DNA from 4 places in the Bradyrhizobium sp. NBAIM08 genome. Region 3 is predicted to be linked to each of the others. Evidence: predicted binding sites of a transcription regulator. Region 3 holds the regulator's gene; each other region holds the start of a gene.

Region 1 (4,378 bases), on a different contig from region 3:
GCAGCGCGGCCACGAGCGCAATCGCGATGATCGCGACGGCGGCGCCGGCAGTCAGGAACGACAGCGAGGCCGGCGGGACCGAGAGCCCGCTGATCGCGATCGTCGGGTCCGGCGTCAGCAGCACCGCGCCCATCGCGGTGAAATGATGGGCAACGATCGCGAGCGTCAACAGAGCAGTCGCGCTCAGCGCATGCCGAATGCCTTCACCTCGCGCGGCGACGAACAGCGCGAGCGCTGCGAAGACGACGCCGAACAGCACCGAGGCGGCAACCGTGCTCCCGATCCAATCCAGCCGTGCCGGCATCTCCAGCGCCGCCATGCCGGTGTAATGCATCGCCGCGACACCCAGGCCGACGATGGCGCCGCCGACGACGATCCACACCGGGCGCGAGGACGCCACGGCGATGCTCAGGCCCACGAAGGTCAAGGAGATCGCAAGCATCAGCGACAGAATTGTCACCGGGATGTTGTAGGCGCCGGCGCTCCCGGGGCCATAGGCAAGCATCGCGATGAAATGCGTCGCCCAGATGCCGCATCCGCTCACGGCCGCATCCAGGGCGATCCAGGCCAGACGCCCGGCTCCGTGCGTCGCGCGTGCGCGCTGAAACAGGCTGATCGCCGCGGCGCTGGCGAGCAGGCACACCGCGCCCCCAAGGGCCACCAGTCGCCAGTCATGCTCGTCGGTGAGACAGTAGAGAACTTGATACATTGCCGGCCCCTATCGACCCGCACTTGAGCCGACAGTGGTGGACGATCGGTAACCGGCTACAAACCTGCTCCGGAAGTGGTGAATGGAAGATGAGCGAGTTCGCTCACATTGCTGATCCTCGCGACGGCGCACCGAAGCAGCACCACGGCAGCGGGAAGCGAACAAGCACAAGCGCCGCGCGGACCGTCGCGCGGCGCTCGTAGTTTCCTCTACTCAGTTCGCCGCGCGCAGATTCACCTTGCTCTCGGCGAGTGTCGTCAGCTTCTGGTCGGTCGCCTTCTCCTCCTCGAGCGTCTTGGCAAGCACCGCCGCACAATCGTTGCGGCCGAGCTGCTTGGCCCAGGCGATCAGGCTGCCGTAACGAACGATCTCGTAATGCTCCGCGGCCTGCGCCGCATTGATCAGGGCCGCGTCGAGCACCGCCTTGTCGGCGACTTCGCCGGCGGTCTCGTCGGCTTCCTCGATGATGCCATCGATCGCCGGGCAGTCGACCGCCTTCACGGGGACGCCGTGCATCTTGAAGACCTCCTCGAGCCGCGCAACGTGCTGCTTGGTTTCCTCGAGGTGCGTCAAAAAGCCCTGTTTCAGCTGCGGATCAGTGGCCTTGGTCGCCATCTTCGGCAGCGCCTTGGTGAGCTGCTGCTCCGCGTAATAGATGTCCTGGAGCTGATGTACGAACAGGTCGTTCATGGTCTTGATGTCTTTTGTGAACAGTCCCATCGTTCCGATCCTCTCGGGTCTTGGGAACACGGAGGCGCCGGCTTGCACGAAAAAGCCGCGTATTCCGCCATGTTCGATTGCTGATGAAGGCTAACGACCACGCGGCATCGACGTTCCAAAAACGCCGATACGGCTCTGCGTTGGAACAATGCGGACGGCGCCGGGATCTGAGATCGTATCGGCACGGTGAGCGCGCGGATGGAGCCTGGTTTCGCGACTCATATGCTTAACGCGCCGCCGATATGAACCGCGTATGACAAAGTTGCCCGCCGAACGCAGAACCTATTGTTGTCAAGGGCTGCACAAGCCGCTGATTTTGCCTTAAATGAGCTGGATCATGCCTAGCGATCGATGCCTGCCTTTTGGCCGTGATCGCACCCGACCGGCCAATGTCTGGCCCGGTCGGTCTTGCCCCCCGCCGGGAGGATGAATGCACGGACTGCTGCCCGCGTTGAAACGCGGCTTCAATAGATGGATCGGCTGGCGACGGCTCGGCGTCGCCGCGAGCATCTTCATCATCGCGTTTGCGATCACCACGCTGGTGCGGACGCTCAAGGGCATCGATACCGGGGTCATCCTGACCGCGTTGACGGAGATTCCCCGCGGCAACATCGGGCTGGCGGCGATCTGCGTCTTCTTCGCGTTCTGTACGCTGACCTTCTACGACTATTTTGCGCTGCGAACGATCGGCAAGAAGCACGTGCCCTATCGCATCGCGGCGCTGTCCAGCTTCACGTCCTATTCGATCGGGCACAACATCGGCGCCACGGTCTTCACCGGCGGCGCGATCCGTTTCCGGATCTATTCGGACTACGGACTGAACGCGATCGACGTCGCGAAGATCTGCTTCCTGTCGGGCCTGACCTTCTGGCTCGGTAACATCTTCGTGCTCTCGATCGGCATGGCCATCCATCCGGATGCGGCCTCCTCGATGGATCAGCTGCCCTCCTCGCTCAACCGGTTGATCGCCCTCGGCGGTCTCGCATCGATCGGCGCGTATCTGGTCTGGCTCTGCATGGGCGAGAAGCGCCGTGAGCTCGGCCAGAAGGGCTGGAAGGTGGTGCTGCCCTCGGCGCCGCTGACCTTGGTGCAGATCCTGATCGGCGTCGTCGATCTCGGCTTCTGCGCCACGGCAATGTACCTCTTGATGCCGGCCAACCCGCCGATCGACTTCATGTCGCTCGCGGTCGTGTTCATCCTGGCGACCCTGATCGGCTTTGCCAGCCACGCGCCGGGCTCGATCGGCGTGTTCGATGCCGCCATGCTCGTGGCGCTGCCCCAGTTCGGCCGCGAGGAGCTTCTGGCCACGCTGCTGGTGTTCCGTATTCTCTATTTCGTGATCCCGTTCGGCCTTGCCATCTCCATCATGGGCACGCGCGAGCTTTGGACGAATGTGGTCGCGCCGTGGCAGGAGCGGCGGCGGCTGGCGGAAGCCTGCGCGCAGGCCAACCTGCCCAAGGAGGTGACGCCGATGGAGCGCGAACGGCTGCTACGGCGGGCCAGCAAGCGCTGAGCCGCCGACGCCACCTCCGCAATCGTCGGGCAAGGGTTGCAGGCCGCGGCACAATCCTCTCTTATTTCCGCCTCAACTTTGCCGTTGAAGACGCGGGCCATGATTTCCGTATTCCTTCGCACCCTCTCGGCCGGCGCCGTGCTGCTTGCCGGCATCCTTGCTTTGCCCGAGCGCGCCGCCGCGCAGGACGCCGGCACCATGCAGATCAGCTGGGAGGTGCGTAACCGCTTCCGGCTCTTCCGCGAGGAGCGCGACTTCCTGCTCCATGTCGAGAACGCGCGTAACCGCAGCATTCTAGCCGCCGAACAGTCCCTCGAGCTCCAGAGCGAGGGCCGCGGCTGGGCCCGCAACATGGTCAACCGGCTCTGCATCGACCTGCAGGGCCGGGTCAACCAGCCCTGCACCCGCGACAACGTCAAAGAGAACTACATCACGCCGATCGACCATCCCGTGACGGTGCGCCTGACCGGCGCGGTGCCGGTCGGCGCCACCTGCGCCTGGTCGTTCGATGACGGCGATGGCCCGCAGAGCTCGACCTTCGACTGCGCCGAGCCGATCAATTTGCGTGTCCGCTACGGCAAGCCGACGGTTGCGACCGTCGATGTCTCGGCCGGCTCCGATCCGACCCAGCGGATCCAGACCGAGATCCAGGTCCGCGACATCTTCATCGCAGGTCTCGGCGACAGCATCGCCTCCGGCGAAGGCAATCCGGACCGGCCGCTGGCGCTGTCGGACGAAGGCTTCTGCTTCCGCTCCTATCTCGGCACCGCCGGCGCGCAGTACTACCGGCCGAGCCGCCACGGCTTCAAGGGCGGCCGCGCCTGCGAGGCGCCGGATACGCTCGCCAACTGGCAGCGCTACAGCGCGCTCTGGTTCAATGCGCCGTGCCATCGATCGCTCTACAGCTATCAGGCGCGCACCGCGCTGGCGCTCGCGGTGCGCTACACCCACATCGCCGTGACCTTCCTGCCGCTCGCCTGCACCGGCGCGAGCATCGGCGACGGGCTGCTCGGCTCGCAGCGCGCCCGCGAATGCCCGCCCGGCAAGACCGGCGTCTGCAACACCAGCGTGAACGCGCAGGTCGCCGAGCTGCGGGAAGCCGTCACCGCGGCGAAGAAGCGCCAGCCCGATCGCACGCTCGATCTCGTGCTGCTCTCGGTCGGTGCCAACGACGTCTATTTCTCCGGCCTCGTCGCCGACGTCATCGTCGAAACCGCGACCGAGCGCGCGCTGTTCCGCCGCTCCGGCGTGTTGGCGAGCGTCGACGATTCCCGCGATGCGCTCCAGCGCGAGCTGCCGCAGAATTTCGTCAAGCTGCGCGAGGCGCTGAAGCCGCTGGTCGGCGGCGACCTCTCGCACGTGGTCTATGTCTCCTATGCCAACCCTGCGCTCGCCGACGGCGGCGCGCCCTGCCGCGGCGGCCGGGCCGGCTTCGA
Region 2 (4,378 bases), on a different contig from region 3:
TGGCAACGGCTCCTCGCGCGACTGGGCCGCCAAGGGCACGCGCCTGCTCGGCGTGCGCGCCGTGATCTGCCAGAGCTTCGAGCGCATCCACCGCTCCAACCTGGTCGGCATGGGCGTGCTGCCGCTGACCTTCGAGGAAGGCACCTCCTGGCAGTCGCTTGGGCTGAAGGGCGACGAGAAGGTGACCATCCGCGGCCTCGTCGGCGACCTCAAGCCGCGCCAGAAGCTGACTGCGGAGATCGTCTCCGGCGACGGTTCGCTGCAGCGCGTTTCGCTGCTCTGCCGCATCGATACGCTGGACGAGCTCGACTACTACCGCAACGGCGGCATCCTGCACTACGTGCTGCGCAAGCTCGCGGCGTAAACGCGGATTTGTGAATGATGGCTCACTGCGAAGTGAGTAGAAGCCTTAACGAAGGCGGCCTATCAAAGGCCGCCTTCGCGCGTTTGCGGTACGCTTCAGATGGGCCCGCCCGGCGGAAAACCTCCCTTTGGACGGTGGCCCGGATGGATGAATGTACCGCGCCCCGTAAGACTACGGTGACCATCCGGCGATAAGATTTCCCTCTGAGAGCAACGGTGTGCGGCGTTCGACATGACGACAATGACGGCTTCCCATCTGATTCCACGTTGGTCCGGCGCCCTCTGGTCGGGAGCTCTCGGCATATGTGCGATCATCGCCGTCATTCGTCCTGCCGAGGCTGAACCCCGCGCCGTCGTCGAATTGTTCACCTCGCAGGGCTGCTCCTCCTGCCCGCCCGCCGACCAGATCATCGGCGATCTCTCCAAGGACCCCTCCGTCATCGCGCTGAGCATGCCGATCGATTATTGGGACTATCTCGGCTGGAAGGACACACTGGCGGATTCGCGCTTCTCTGCACGGCAGCGTGCCTATTCGCGCATGCGCGGCGACCGCGAGGTCTACACGCCGCAGGTCGTGGTCAACGGCTCCACCCATGTCATCGGCAGCGATCGCACCGGCATCGAGAACGCGATCGGCAAGACCGACAAGGGCACTGGCGTGATGAGCGTGCCGGTGACGATGTCGCTCTCGGGCAAGCAGATCAACGTGTCGGTAGCCGCAAGCAAGGAGCCCACGGTCTCGCGCGGAGAGGTCTGGATCTGCTCGATCGCGAAGTCGGTGCCGATCGCGATCACCCGCGGCGAGAACAAGGGGCAGCAGGTCACCTATCACAACGTGGTGCGCAGCCTGCTCAAGGTCGGCGACTGGACCGGCCGTCCGGAGAGCTGGACGGTGCCGATCGAGAACCTCACGCGCGACGGCGTCGACGGCGCGGTGGTCTACGTCCAGGACGGCAGCCGCGAGAGGCCGGGCCCGATGCTGGGTGCGGCCTACACGTCGCTGCATTGAAGCAGGCAGAACGTCTCAGCAATTGATGCTCGTCATTCCGGGGCGCGCCTCTTGGCGCGAACCCGGAATCCATTTCTCAGCTTGTGTGATGGTAAATGGATTCCGGGCTCGCGCTTCGCGCGCCCCGGAATGACGGCAGACCGGAAACATCTCGGCACAAACAAAAAAGGACCAACTTGCGTTGGCCCTCCTTGTCGTGCGTACAGACCCGATCCTGTTCGACCCCGGGGGGCTGGGGGCTGAGGAATCCGGAACCGAAAGGACCGGGTCAACGCACGTCACCCTTTTCGCAGTGCAGGGCGGCAGGCGGTTGGCGGAAAAGCGGCGATACTATGATTCCTGCTAACGATCCCGTGACGGTTTGCCGCGACGGAGTTCCACCCTTGCGTGTGCCCTGATGCGACGCCGATTCGATAGGTCGAGCCCCTTGCGATGCGGAACGGTTGGCGCAATCATGCAATTGTCACGAACGCGGTTCCGGGACGATCTTGGCGGACGCGGGTAGCCGTGCGATGAGGAGGCGCTTCCCATGAGTCTGACGTCGGAGGATGCCGATCCGAGCGAGCAGCGCGCGGCGGCGCGTCCTGCCGCGGCGCATGCGCAGCCGAACCGGGTGACGTTCAACCGGCTCGAGCTGCACCGGATTCTCAATCTCTACGGCCGCATGGTCGCCGACGGCGAATGGCGCGACTATGCCATCGACTTCCTGAAGGACCGCGCCGTGTTCTCGGTCTATCGCCGCGCCTCGGAAGTGCCGATCTATCGCATCGAGAAGGACCCGCGCCTGGCGCGCAAGCAGGGCATGTACAGCGTGATCTCGGCGACCGGCCTGATCCTGCGTCGCGGCCACGAGCTCGAGCGGGTGCTGCTGGTGATCGATCGCAAACTGGCGGTGGTGTAGACGAACCATCGATCGTCATTCCGGGGCGCGACGAAGTCGCGAGCTGGTGCGCAATTGCGCACCCGAGAATCCATCCCTCCACCGCCCCTGCCGTTCAATGGATTCCGGGTTCGATGCTGCGCATCGCCCCGGAATGACGGATGAACTACTTCCCCGGCACCGTGCTTGCGCCCTCGCCGAGGTCGCGTTGCATCATCACGGTGTCCAGCCAGCGGCCGAATTTCAGCCCGACACTGGGATGTGTGCCGATCATCTTGAAGCCGCACCTTGTGTGCACGCCGATCGACCCGGCATTGGCGGAATCGCCGATGACAGCGATCATCTGGCGAAAGCCGCGCGCTTCGCATTCGACGATCAGCCGTTCCAGCAGCATTGAGCCGACGCCGCGGCGGTGGAAGGACGGATCGAGATAGATCGAGTTCTCCACCGTGAAACGATAGGCGGGCCGCGGCCGGTAGGCGCCGGCATAGGCATAGCCGGCCACGCGGCCGTCCAGCATGGCGACGAAATAGGGATAGCCGCCGTCGATCAGCGCGCGATAGCGGCGCGTCATTTCCGAGAGGTCGGGCGGCTCCAGCTCGAACGTCGCCGTGCCCTCGCGGACGGCCTGCTGGTAGATGGCGGTGACGGCGGGGAGGTCGGCCTCGGTGGTGGGCCTGATATCGGGTGCGGACATGGGGGAAGGATAGAGCGTTCCCTGAGGGGCCGGAAGAGGCTGCGCTGCCTCCACACCCGTCATTGCGAGCGCAGCGAAGCAATCCAGAAATGCATCTGCGGAGGGGCTCTGGATTGCGTCGTCGCATCGGCGCAAAATTGCTGCGCAATTTTGTCGCGAGCTCCTCGCAATGACGGGGAGAGGCCGTACCCTCAAAACAAAAACCCCGGCCTTTCGGCCGGGGTTCGTGTCCGTTCTCTCGTCTCAGAGCTTACTCGCGCTGGCCGAGGAGCTGCAGCAGCAGCGTGAACAGGTTGATGAAGTTCAGGTACAGCGACAGTGCGCCGGTGATGGCCGAACGCTCTGCGACGTCACCGCCGGCCGAGGCATAGCCGTAGATGTAGTCGTTCTTCAGCCGCTGGGTATCCCAGGCGGTCAGGCCCGAGAACACCAGCACGCCGACCACCGACACGATGAACTGCAGCATCGAGCTGGCCAGGAACAGGTTCACCAGGCTGGCGAGAACGATGCCGATCAGGCCCATGAACAGGAACGAGCCCATGCCGGTCAGGTCACGCTTGGTGGTGTAGCCGTAGAGGCTCAGCGCACCGAAGGTCGCCGCGGTGATGAAGAACACCCGCACGATCGAGGTGTGCGTGAACACCAGGAAGATCGACGACAGCGAGATGCCCATCAGCGCCGCGAACACCCAGAACAGGATCTGGGCGGTCGAGGGTGCCAGACGGTTGATGCCCGCCGAGATCACGAACACCATCGCGAGCGGCGCCAGGATGAACAGCCACTTCAGGGGGCTGACGAACATGGCGTAGCCGAACGGTGTCAGGAACACCTTGCCGACGCGGACGGCGTCCGCCGTCGGAACGTCGGTCACGGCGGCCATGTAGACGCCGAGCGCGGCAAGGCCGGTGATGGCCAGGCCAATGCTCATGTAGTTGTAGATGCGCAGCATATAGGCGCGCAGGCCGGCATCGACCGTCGCGGCGTCAACACGCCCGGCGGCCCTGCCGAAAGGAGAAGCGTAGTTACGGTCTAGGTCCGACATGGTCGAATTCCCGTTGGTTGGTCCGGTCCGGCACGAGGGTCGCCATGCCGCCGGTTCGTCAAATTCTATCTCGGAGACCGCTGCCAGCCGACTGAATTTTGGCTCACAATCGGGACTCCGAACCCATCCGATATGTGGGAAACTAACACATTCGCCGCAACCTTCCACGCGCGGCTGAATGTCGCCCTCGGCGTCAATCCTGACGCGAAGTTGACGGGGTAGCGTGGTTAATCGCGGAAACCGGGCCGATTCCGGGCAGCTCGATCAGCCGCTACATTTTGTCACAAATTTCGCAACACCGTCGCGGGCTTTTTGTTCAATGCCAGCAGCGTGCCGGCAAGCCCGAGCCCGACGGTCACGACCAGCGCGGCGGCGACCACGCCGGCG
Region 3 (4,378 bases):
GGCGAGCAACAGGCCGCGCTCGTTACAGAGTTCGCGCAGCGCCCTCAGGAAGGCGTGAGGTGCAGAACGAACGCCACCCTCGCCCTGGATCGGCTCGATGAGAATGCCGGCGGTGTGCGGACCAATCGCCTTCTTCACGGCGTCGAGGTCGCCGTGCGGCACCTGATCGAAGCCGTCCATCGGCGGACCGAAGCCCTCGAGATATTTCGCAGAGCCGGTGGCGGCGAGCGTCGCCAGCGTGCGGCCATGGAAGGCACCCTCGAAGGTGATCATGCGGTAACGCTCCGGATGCCCCTTGGAGAAGTGATGGTGGCGCACCAGCTTGATCACGCCTTCCAGCGCCTCGGCGCCGGAATTGCAGAAGAACACGAAGTCCGCAAAGCTCTCATTGCAGAGGCGGCTTGCGAGCTTCTCGCCGTCAGGGCTCTGGAACAGGTTCGACATGTGCCAGAGCTTGGTCGCCTGCTCCTGCAACGCCTTGACCAGCGCGGGATGGACATGGCCGAGCGCATTCACCGCGACACCCGAGGTGAAATCGAGATAGCGATCGCCGTTGGTCGCGATCAGCCAGCAGCCTTCGCCGCGCTCGAAACCGAGGTCGGCCCTGGCGAAAACGGGGAGCAAATGCGGCGCTGCGCTGTTAGTCATGACGTCACTTGAATGTTGCGGACGGCGTGAGGCATGCATTGCGCGACGCACCATCGACCGGCCCCGGAAAACGAAACGTGCCGCCTTTTAAGGGCGGCACGTGGCACTATCTTATGCCTGGCAAGACGGGTGTCAATGCCGCCCGGAAAGCCTCGCGAAACGCTGATTCCGTAGTCTTGCGGTGCCGATTTTGCGGGTTTTTCACCACGGAACATGTGGAAGCGAGTCGGCGGACTCTTGCGCGGGAGTCACGCCATATTGTAGCGTTTGGACTGTCAGATACGACATCTCGTGCAGCAGTTCTGATCCCAGAAGTCCTCATGTACCGGCGTAAACGTTCGGGCGGCTTGAGCGCGCCCGGCGAGCCTTAAGGGATTCTGACGGCACGGGTTTTTCAAGGCTAAAGCATTCGCTGCGAAGGCCCCAGGATGGCAGGCGCGCAGCGAGGGAAAGGGTGCAATGACGGTTTTGACCTGGTCCGATGATCGCGTCGAGCAGCTGAAGAAGCTCTGGGAGGCCGGACTTTCGGCCAGCCAGATCGCGGCGGAGCTCGGCAATGTGACCCGCAATGCCGTGATCGGCAAGGTGCACCGGCTCGGCCTGTCCGGCCGCGCCAAGAGCCCTTCATCGGCAGCGCCGCGGCCGCGCAAGGCACGGCCCGCGCAGCATATGATGCGGGTGACCCGCCCCGTCGCGCGCGGCAACACCGCGTTGGCGCAGGCCTTCGAGGTCGAGTTGGAAGCCGAGCCGGTTACCTACGACAACGTGGTGCCGATGAGCCAGCGGCTGTCGCTGCTGGAATTGAACGAGGCGACCTGCCACTGGCCGGTCGGCGATCCCTCGAGCCCGGATTTCTTCTTCTGCGGCGGCAAGGCGCTCTCCGGCCTGCCCTATTGTGCCCAGCATTCGCGCGTGGCCTATCAGCCCGCAGCGGATCGCCGTCGCGCAGCACCGAAACCGGGCACGCGGTGAGCTTGCGGAATTCCCTGATCGCCAAGCTTTGATCGCCAAGCTTGATCGCCAAGACTGCAGCCGTCACACGATGACGGCTCCCAATCGCTCGGTGTCATCCCCGCGAAGGCGGGGATCCGTAACCGCGGGGCGCAATCGTTGCGCGAGATGGTCACTCCGAGTCTTCGCCAAACCACGTCCTGTGGCTAATCGCGAACAGCGCAAGCGCTCGCGCTGAGATCCCGGGCTGGCGCTGCGCGCGCCCCGGGATGACGGCCGAGATCGGCGCCGCAGTTCGCCAAACCAGCTGTCGCTGGCGCCTTACGTCTGCTCAGCCTTCGCGAAGCGATCGTCCAGCGCGTAGCCGGCGCCGCGGACGGTGCGGATCGGGTCCTGCTCGCGGCCAAGGTTGAGCAGCTTGCGCAGGCGGCCGATATGGACGTCGACGGTGCGCTCGTCGATGTAGATGTCGCGGCCCCAGACGCTGTCGAGCAGCTGCTCGCGCGAGAACACGCGGCCGGGATGCTCCAGGAAGAACTCCAGCAGGCGATATTCGGTCGGACCGAGATCGATCGGCCGGCCCGAGCGCGCCACGCGGCGCTTGTCGCGGTCGAGCTCGATATCGCCATAGGCGAGCACGGTGGCGAGGCGCTCGGGACTCGCACGCCTGAGCAGGCCCTTCACGCGCGCAAGCAGCTCCGGCACCGAGAACGGCTTGACGATATAATCATCCGCGCCGGTCGCGAGCCCGCGCACCCGTTCGCTCTCCTCGCCGCGCGCGGTGAGCATGATGATCGGCAGCTGCTTGGTCTCGGGGCGGGTCCGAAGCCGCCGGCACAGCTCGATGCCTGACAGGCCCGGCAGCATCCAGTCGAGCACGATCAGATCGGGAATGTGCTCCTTGAGGCGGGTGTCGGCGTCATCGCCGCGCATCACCGTCTCGACGTCATAGCCGTCGCCTTCGAGGTTGTAGCGAAGAAGCTCGGTGAGAGCTTCCTCGTCCTCAACCACCATAATGCGTGCGCCCATGTGGTCGTAGCTCCTTAAGTCGTCAGGTGTTCGGCACCGTCGTGGCGAAGGTCGTCATGTCGCCCTTCGGCCGCTTGTCGGTGATCGCCTGGCCCTCGATCATGTAGAACACGGTCTCGGCGATGTTGGTGGCGTGGTCGCCGATCCGCTCGATGTTCTTGGCACAGAACATCAGGTGGATGCAGAACGAGATGTTGCGCGGATCCTCCATCATGTAGGTGAGGAGCTCGCGGAACAGCGAGGTGCAGATGGCGTCGACTTCTTCGTCGCCCTTCCACACCGCCATCGCCGCCGGCAGGTCGTGCGCGGCATAGGCGTCCAGCACCGACTTGACCTGCTGCTGCACGAGGTCGGTCATGTGCTCCAGGCCGCGGAACAGCTTGAGCGGATGGAAATCCGTCTCCAGCGCCGCGACGCGCTTGCCCATGTTCTTGGCGAGATCGCCGATGCGCTCGAGATCGGTCGCAACGCGCATCGCGCCGACGATCTCGCGCAGGTCGACGGCCATCGGCTGGCGGCGGGCGATGGTGAGCACGGCGCGCTCCTCGATGCGCTTCTGCAGCGCGTCGAGCTCGACGTCGGTGGCGACGACGCGCTGGCCGAGCGCGACGTCGCGGCGGATCAGCGCGTCGACGGAATCGACGATCATGCGCTCGGCGATGCCGCCCATCTCGGCGACCAGGCGGGTGAGCTCCTGAAGGTCGCTGTCGAAAGCCTTTACGGTATGTTCAGAACCCATGTTCCGTCTCCTCAGCCGAACCGGCCGGTGATGTAATCCTGCGTGCGCCGATCGCTCGGCGACGTGAAGATCTTGCTGGTGTCGTCGAACTCGATCAACTCGCCGAGATACATGAAGGCGGTCTTGTCGGAAACGCGCGCCGCCTGCTGCATGTTGTGGGTGACGATCGCGATCGTGTAGTTCTCGGACAATTCCTGGATCAGCTCCTCGACCTTGGCGGTCGAGATCGGGTCGAGCGCCGAGCAGGGCTCGTCAAACAGGATCACCTCGGGCCGCACCGCGACGGTGCGGGCGATGCAGAGGCGCTGCTGCTGGCCGCCGGAGAGCGACAGGCCGGAGGCATTGAGCTTGTCCTTGACCTCGTTCCACAGCGCGCCACCGCGCAGCGCCTTCTCGACGCGGTCGTCCATCTCGGACTTGGAGATCTTCTCATAGAGACGAATGCCGAAGGCGATGTTCTCGTAGATCGTCATCGGGAACGGCGTCGGCTTCTGGAACACCATGCCGACCCGGGCGCGGAGCAGGTTGAGGTCGAGCTTGGGGTCGAGGATGTTGGTATGGTCGAGCAACAGCTGACCGTCGGCGCGCTGGCCCGGATAGAGATCGTACATCCGGTTGAAGATGCGCAGCAGGGTGGACTTGCCGCAGCCGGACGGGCCGATGAACGCCGTGACGCGGTTGGTGCCGAGCGCCAGGTTGATGTTCTTCAGCGCGTGGTGGTCGCCGTAGTAGAAGTTGAGGTTGCGCGCCGTGACCTTGGCGGGCGCCTCGGGCAGGGGCTGCGAGCCGGGATGAACGGACGGTGCGCTGACGGAAACAGACATTTCACTCATTTTGCAGTCCTCTCGGCGCCAAGGATGCGCGCGCCAATGTTAAGGGCAAGCACGGTCAGGGTGATCAACAGCGCGCCGCTCCAGGCGAGTTGCTTCCAATACTCGTAGGGGCTCTGCACGAAGTTGTTGATGGTGACAGGCAGGTTCGCCATCGTCTTGTTCAGGCCGAGGCTGAAGA
Region 4 (4,378 bases), on a different contig from region 3:
TCGGCGTAAGTGAGGCCGTTTTTGCGGTCGGTCATGCCCGATTTCCAGTGGGTTTGCGGCTGGTTACGTTGAATTCCGGGGACGCGCAATGGCTCGCATGGCGCTCCGCGCTATACTATGTAGACATATCAACCGGTTCAGCCTGCAACGGGCCGGATTTGAGGTCAGAACCGGTGCCGGGAAGCGCTTTCGTGAGTATTCCGAATATCATTACCTTGGGCCGCATCATGCTGGTCCCGATCATCGTCTGGGCCATCGTGTCGAGCCAAATGGAGGTGGCGTTCGCCGTCTTCCTGATCGCCGGCATCAGCGATGCCGTGGACGGCTTTTTGGCCAAGCGCTTCAACATGACGAGCGAGCTCGGCGCCCTGCTCGATCCGCTCGCCGACAAGGCGCTGCTGGTCTCGATCTACATGGCGCTCGGCATCTGGGGTGCGATCCCGCGCTGGATCGTGATCCTGGTGGTCTCGCGCGACATCATGATTGTCGCCGCCGTGATCGTGTCCTGGTTGTTCGACCGGCCGGTCGAGATGAAGCCGTCGAAAGTGTCCAAGCTCAACACGGTGGCACAAGTGGCATTCGCAGCTTTGGTGCTGGCGGCGCTTGCCTTCGGCTTCAAGCCCGCGCCTTATGATATCATCCTGATGGGTCTCGTCACGGTCTTCACGCTCTCCTCCGTGTCGCTCTATCTCGTCGAGTGGCTGCGGCACATGAGCACGATCGAGGCCAAATGAGCGAGGAAGCAGCCCAGCAAAAGGCCAAGTCCCGCACCATCAAGTCGAATCTCTACAAGCGGGCCGGCGCGCCGGCATGGAGCAGAGCAAGCGTGGCAGGCCGCGTTCATCCCCGACAATTGGCGTTTGCGCTTCCGCATGCGGAGAGCCTCAGCCGGGACAACTTCCTCGAAGGCCCCGCCAATGCGGCCGGTCTAGGCCTCATCGACGGCTGGCCGGAATGGCCGAACCGGATCATGTGGCTGGCGGGCCCGGAAGGAAGCGGCAAGAGCCATCTCGCCGCGATCTGGGCCGAGGAAGCCGGCGCCCGCTCGACCACCGCCAATGCGCTGACCGCGACGGACGTGCCCGGCGCGCTCGCCACCGGCGCGCTGGTGGTCGAGGATCTCAAGGCTGGGGACTTCGACGAGCGTGCCCTGTTTCACCTGATGAACCTCGCCCGCGAGGACGGCGCCTACGTCCTGTTCACCGGCCGCGAGGCGCCGGCCGCGCTTCCGATCGAGCTTCGCGACCTGCGCTCGCGCCTGCGCGCCGTTCCGGCGGTCACGCTGCTGCCGCCCGACGACCAGCTGTTCCGCGGCCTCATCGTCAAGTTCTGCGCCGACCGCCAGCTCAATGTGGACGAGAGCGTGGTCGGCTACCTCGCGACGCGCCTGGAACGGTCCTCGGCCGCCGCCCGGCGGGCCGTCGAGCTGCTCGACAGCGAAGCCCTGCGGCTCGGCCGTCCCGTCACCCGGGCGCTGGCCGCCGAGCTGCTCCGGGACGCCTGACAGGCTCGCAGGCCTCCCCGAAGCCCGCTTGACGCGGTGCAGGGGCGGAACATCAATGTCATCGAAACGTCATCGCTCTAACACATGCTCCCGCCGATTTTTGCGCTTGAGTCGCAATTGGGGTGAACTGGATGGACCGACTTCTGATGGACTCTGCGCAAGCTGTTGAAACGAAAGAGAAAGCCCCGGAAACCGAGAGCCTTCCGGCGATCGCGTCCAGTCCCGAGCGGTTCATCAACCGCGAGCTGTCCTGGCTGCATTTCAACCGCCGCGTCCTGGAGGAATCGGTCAACCCGAGCCACCCCGTGCTGGAGCGGGTGCGATTCCTGTCGATTTCGGCCAATAACCTCGACGAGTTCTTCATGGTTCGCGTCGCCGGCATCAAGGCCCAAGTCCGCGAGGGCATCGCCGAGCGCAGCCCCGACGGCCTGACGCCGTCCGAGCAGCTGGCGCTGATCAACCGCACCGTCTCCCAGCTCGCCTCCGACCAGCAGGCGATCTGGCGCGACCTGCGCGCCACGTTGGCCGAGGTCGGCATCGTGCTGGTCGACGGCAAGGACGTCACAAAGGCGGAACGAACCTGGATCGAGGACTACTTCCTCCACAACGTGTTCCCTCTCCTGACCCCGCTGGCGATCGATCCGGCCCACCCCTTCCCGTTCATTCCGAGCCTCGGCTTCACCATCGCGCTGCAGCTCACGCGCGCCGCCGACGGCAAGCAGATGAACGCGCTGATCCGCATGCCCGGCAAGATCGACCGCTTCATCCGCCTGCCGGCGGATGGCACGGTGCGCCTGATCTCGCTGGAGCAGGCCACCGCCCTGTTCATCAACCGCCTGTTCCCCGGCTACAATCTGCACGGCCAAGGCGCCTTCCGGATCATCCGCGACTCCGAGCTCGAAATCGAGGAGGAGGCCGAAGATCTCGTCCGCCTGTTCGAGACCGCGCTGAAGCGCCGCCGCCGCGGATCGGTGATCCGGCTCGAGATCGACGCCAAGATGCCGGAGCAGCTGCGCAGCTTCGTGCAGCACGCGCTCTCCGCCGCCGACGACGAGATCTTCCTGGTCGACGGCGTGCAGGCGATGAACGAGCTCTCGCAGCTCACCCGCCTCGACCGGCCCGACCTCGAATTCACCCCTTACGTGCCGCGCCACCCCGAACGCGTGCGCGAGCATGGCGGCGACATCTTCGCCGCGATCCGGCAGAAGGACCTGATCGTCCACCATCCCTACGAGTCGTTCGACGTGGTGGTGCAATTCCTGCAGCAGGCCACGCGCGACCCCGACGTCGTTGCGATCAAGCAGACGCTCTACCGCACCTCCAACAATTCACCGATCGTGCGCGCCCTGGCCGAAGCGGCCGAAGCCGGCAAATCAGTCACCGCGCTGATCGAGCTGAAAGCGCGGTTCGACGAAGAAGCCAACATCCGCTGGGCACGCGATCTCGAACGCGCCGGCGTGCAGGTCGTCTACGGCTTCCTCGAATTGAAGACGCACGCGAAGCTCTCGATGGTGGTGCGCCGCGAGGGCGGCAGCCTGACGACCTACGTCCATACCGGCACCGGCAATTATCACCCGGTCACCGCGCGCATCTACACCGATCTCTCCTACTTCACCTCGGACCCGACGATCGGCCGCGATGCCGCGCGCGTGTTCAATTTCATCACCGGCTATGCCGCGCCGAGCGATCTGGAAAAAATGGCGGTGTCGCCGCTGACCTTGCGCAAGCGCATCATCGAGCACATCCAGGGCGAGACCGCACATGCGCGGCATGGCCGTCCCGGCGCGGTCTGGATGAAGATGAACGCGCTGGTCGATCCCGACATCATCGACGCGCTCTACGAGGCCTCGCAGGCCGGTGTCCAGGTCGAGCTCGTGGTGCGCGGCATCTGCTGCCTCAGGCCCGGCATTCCCGGTCTGTCGGAGAACATCCGCGTCAAGTCGATCATCGGCCGCTTCCTGGAACATGGCCGAATCTACTGCTTCGGCATGGGCCAGGGACTGCCGAGCGCGAAAGCGGCTGTGTATATCTCGTCCGCCGACATGATGCCGCGCAACCTCGACCGCCGCGTCGAGGTGCTGTGTCCGCTGCAAAATCCGACGGTGCATCAGCAGGTTCTCGAACAGATCATGGTCGCGAACCTGAAGGACAATGAGCAGAGCTGGCAGTTGTTGCCGGATGGGTCTTCAACGCGTATGAAGACCGCGAAGGGCGAGGAGCCTTTCAACGTCCACAACTACTTCATGACGAATCCGAGTCTGTCTGGCCGTGGAAAGTCGCTCAAGGAATCCTCGCCGCGTCGTCTCACGCGCCGGAACGAACGTCATCAATCCTGATCGGGGATTTGCGACGTGAAGCGGCCGCGCAAGCGCGGCTCGAGCGTCGCGGTTATCGACATAGGCTCCAACTCGGTCCGCCTCGTCGTCTACGAGGCGCTGGCGCGCAGCCTGATCCCGATCTTCAACGAGAAGACGCTGTGCGGCCTCGGGCGCGAGGTGCAGAGCACGGGCCTGCTCGCGCCCGACGCCATCGACAAGGCGCTGACCTCGCTGAAACGGTTTCGCGCGCTGTGCCGGGTGATGAAGGTCGGACGCGTGTTCGCGATCGCGACCGCCGCATGCCGCGACGCCTCCAACGGCCCCGATTTCATCGCCAGGGCCGAGCGGATCTGCGCGGTGAAGATCGAGATCCTGTCGGGCTCGCGCGAAGCACGACTGTCCGCGCTCGGCGTGATCTCCGGCATCCACCATCCAGACGGCATCGTCGGCGACCTCGGCGGCGGCTCGCTCGAGCTGATCGACGTGCGCAGGAACGCCGTACGCAGCGGCGTGACGCTGCCGCTCGGCGGCCTCGCACTGCAGGACCTCGCCCACA

Evidence for each region. Region 3 encodes PhoB, which activates phosphate uptake and scavenging genes when phosphate is short. Its sites were predicted from a motif close to TGTCATNNANCTGTCAT; they were not measured.
Region 1: a site for PhoB is predicted at 1,672-1,688, ahead of I6F37_RS20880 (YbhN family protein). Genes of this name have one in related genera too.
Region 2: a site for PhoB is predicted at 1,823-1,839, ahead of I6F37_RS36510 (DUF2794 domain-containing protein). Genes of this name have one in related genera too.
Region 4: a site for PhoB is predicted at 1,561-1,577, ahead of I6F37_RS08565 (RNA degradosome polyphosphate kinase). Genes of this name have one in related genera too.

Annotation. Positions count from the first base shown of each region.
Region 1 covers NZ_JADYVR010000005.1:611,642-616,019, reverse strand. Annotated here, with positions in the region: gene I6F37_RS20890 (EAL domain-containing protein) at 1-709, opposite strand, end outside; gene I6F37_RS20885 (ferritin-like domain-containing protein) at 923-1,429, opposite strand; gene I6F37_RS20880 (YbhN family protein) at 1,860-2,942, shown strand; gene I6F37_RS20875 (hypothetical protein) at 3,042-4,378, shown strand, end outside.
Region 2 covers NZ_JADYVR010000021.1:60,213-64,590, reverse strand. Annotated here, with positions in the region: gene acnA (aconitate hydratase AcnA) at 1-364, shown strand, start outside; gene I6F37_RS36515 (thioredoxin family protein) at 596-1,372, shown strand; gene I6F37_RS36510 (DUF2794 domain-containing protein) at 1,902-2,273, shown strand; gene I6F37_RS36505 (GNAT family N-acetyltransferase) at 2,419-2,949, opposite strand; gene I6F37_RS36500 (Bax inhibitor-1/YccA family protein) at 3,200-3,991, opposite strand; gene I6F37_RS36495 (ABC transporter permease) at 4,273-4,378, opposite strand, start outside.
Region 3 covers NZ_JADYVR010000009.1:185,651-190,028, forward strand. Annotated here, with positions in the region: gene I6F37_RS27875 (aspartate aminotransferase family protein) at 1-648, opposite strand, end outside; gene I6F37_RS27880 (GcrA family cell cycle regulator) at 1,108-1,620, shown strand; gene phoB (phosphate regulon transcriptional regulator PhoB) at 1,921-2,628, opposite strand; gene phoU (phosphate signaling complex protein PhoU) at 2,651-3,367, opposite strand; gene pstB (phosphate ABC transporter ATP-binding protein PstB) at 3,379-4,200, opposite strand; gene pstA (phosphate ABC transporter permease PstA) at 4,197-4,378, opposite strand, start outside.
Region 4 covers NZ_JADYVR010000002.1:505,447-509,824, forward strand. Annotated here, with positions in the region: gene purM (phosphoribosylformylglycinamidine cyclo-ligase) at 1-35, opposite strand, end outside; gene I6F37_RS08555 (CDP-alcohol phosphatidyltransferase family protein) at 192-734, shown strand; gene I6F37_RS08560 (DnaA/Hda family protein) at 827-1,504, shown strand; gene I6F37_RS08565 (RNA degradosome polyphosphate kinase) at 1,651-3,840, shown strand; gene ppx (exopolyphosphatase) at 3,856-4,378, shown strand, end outside.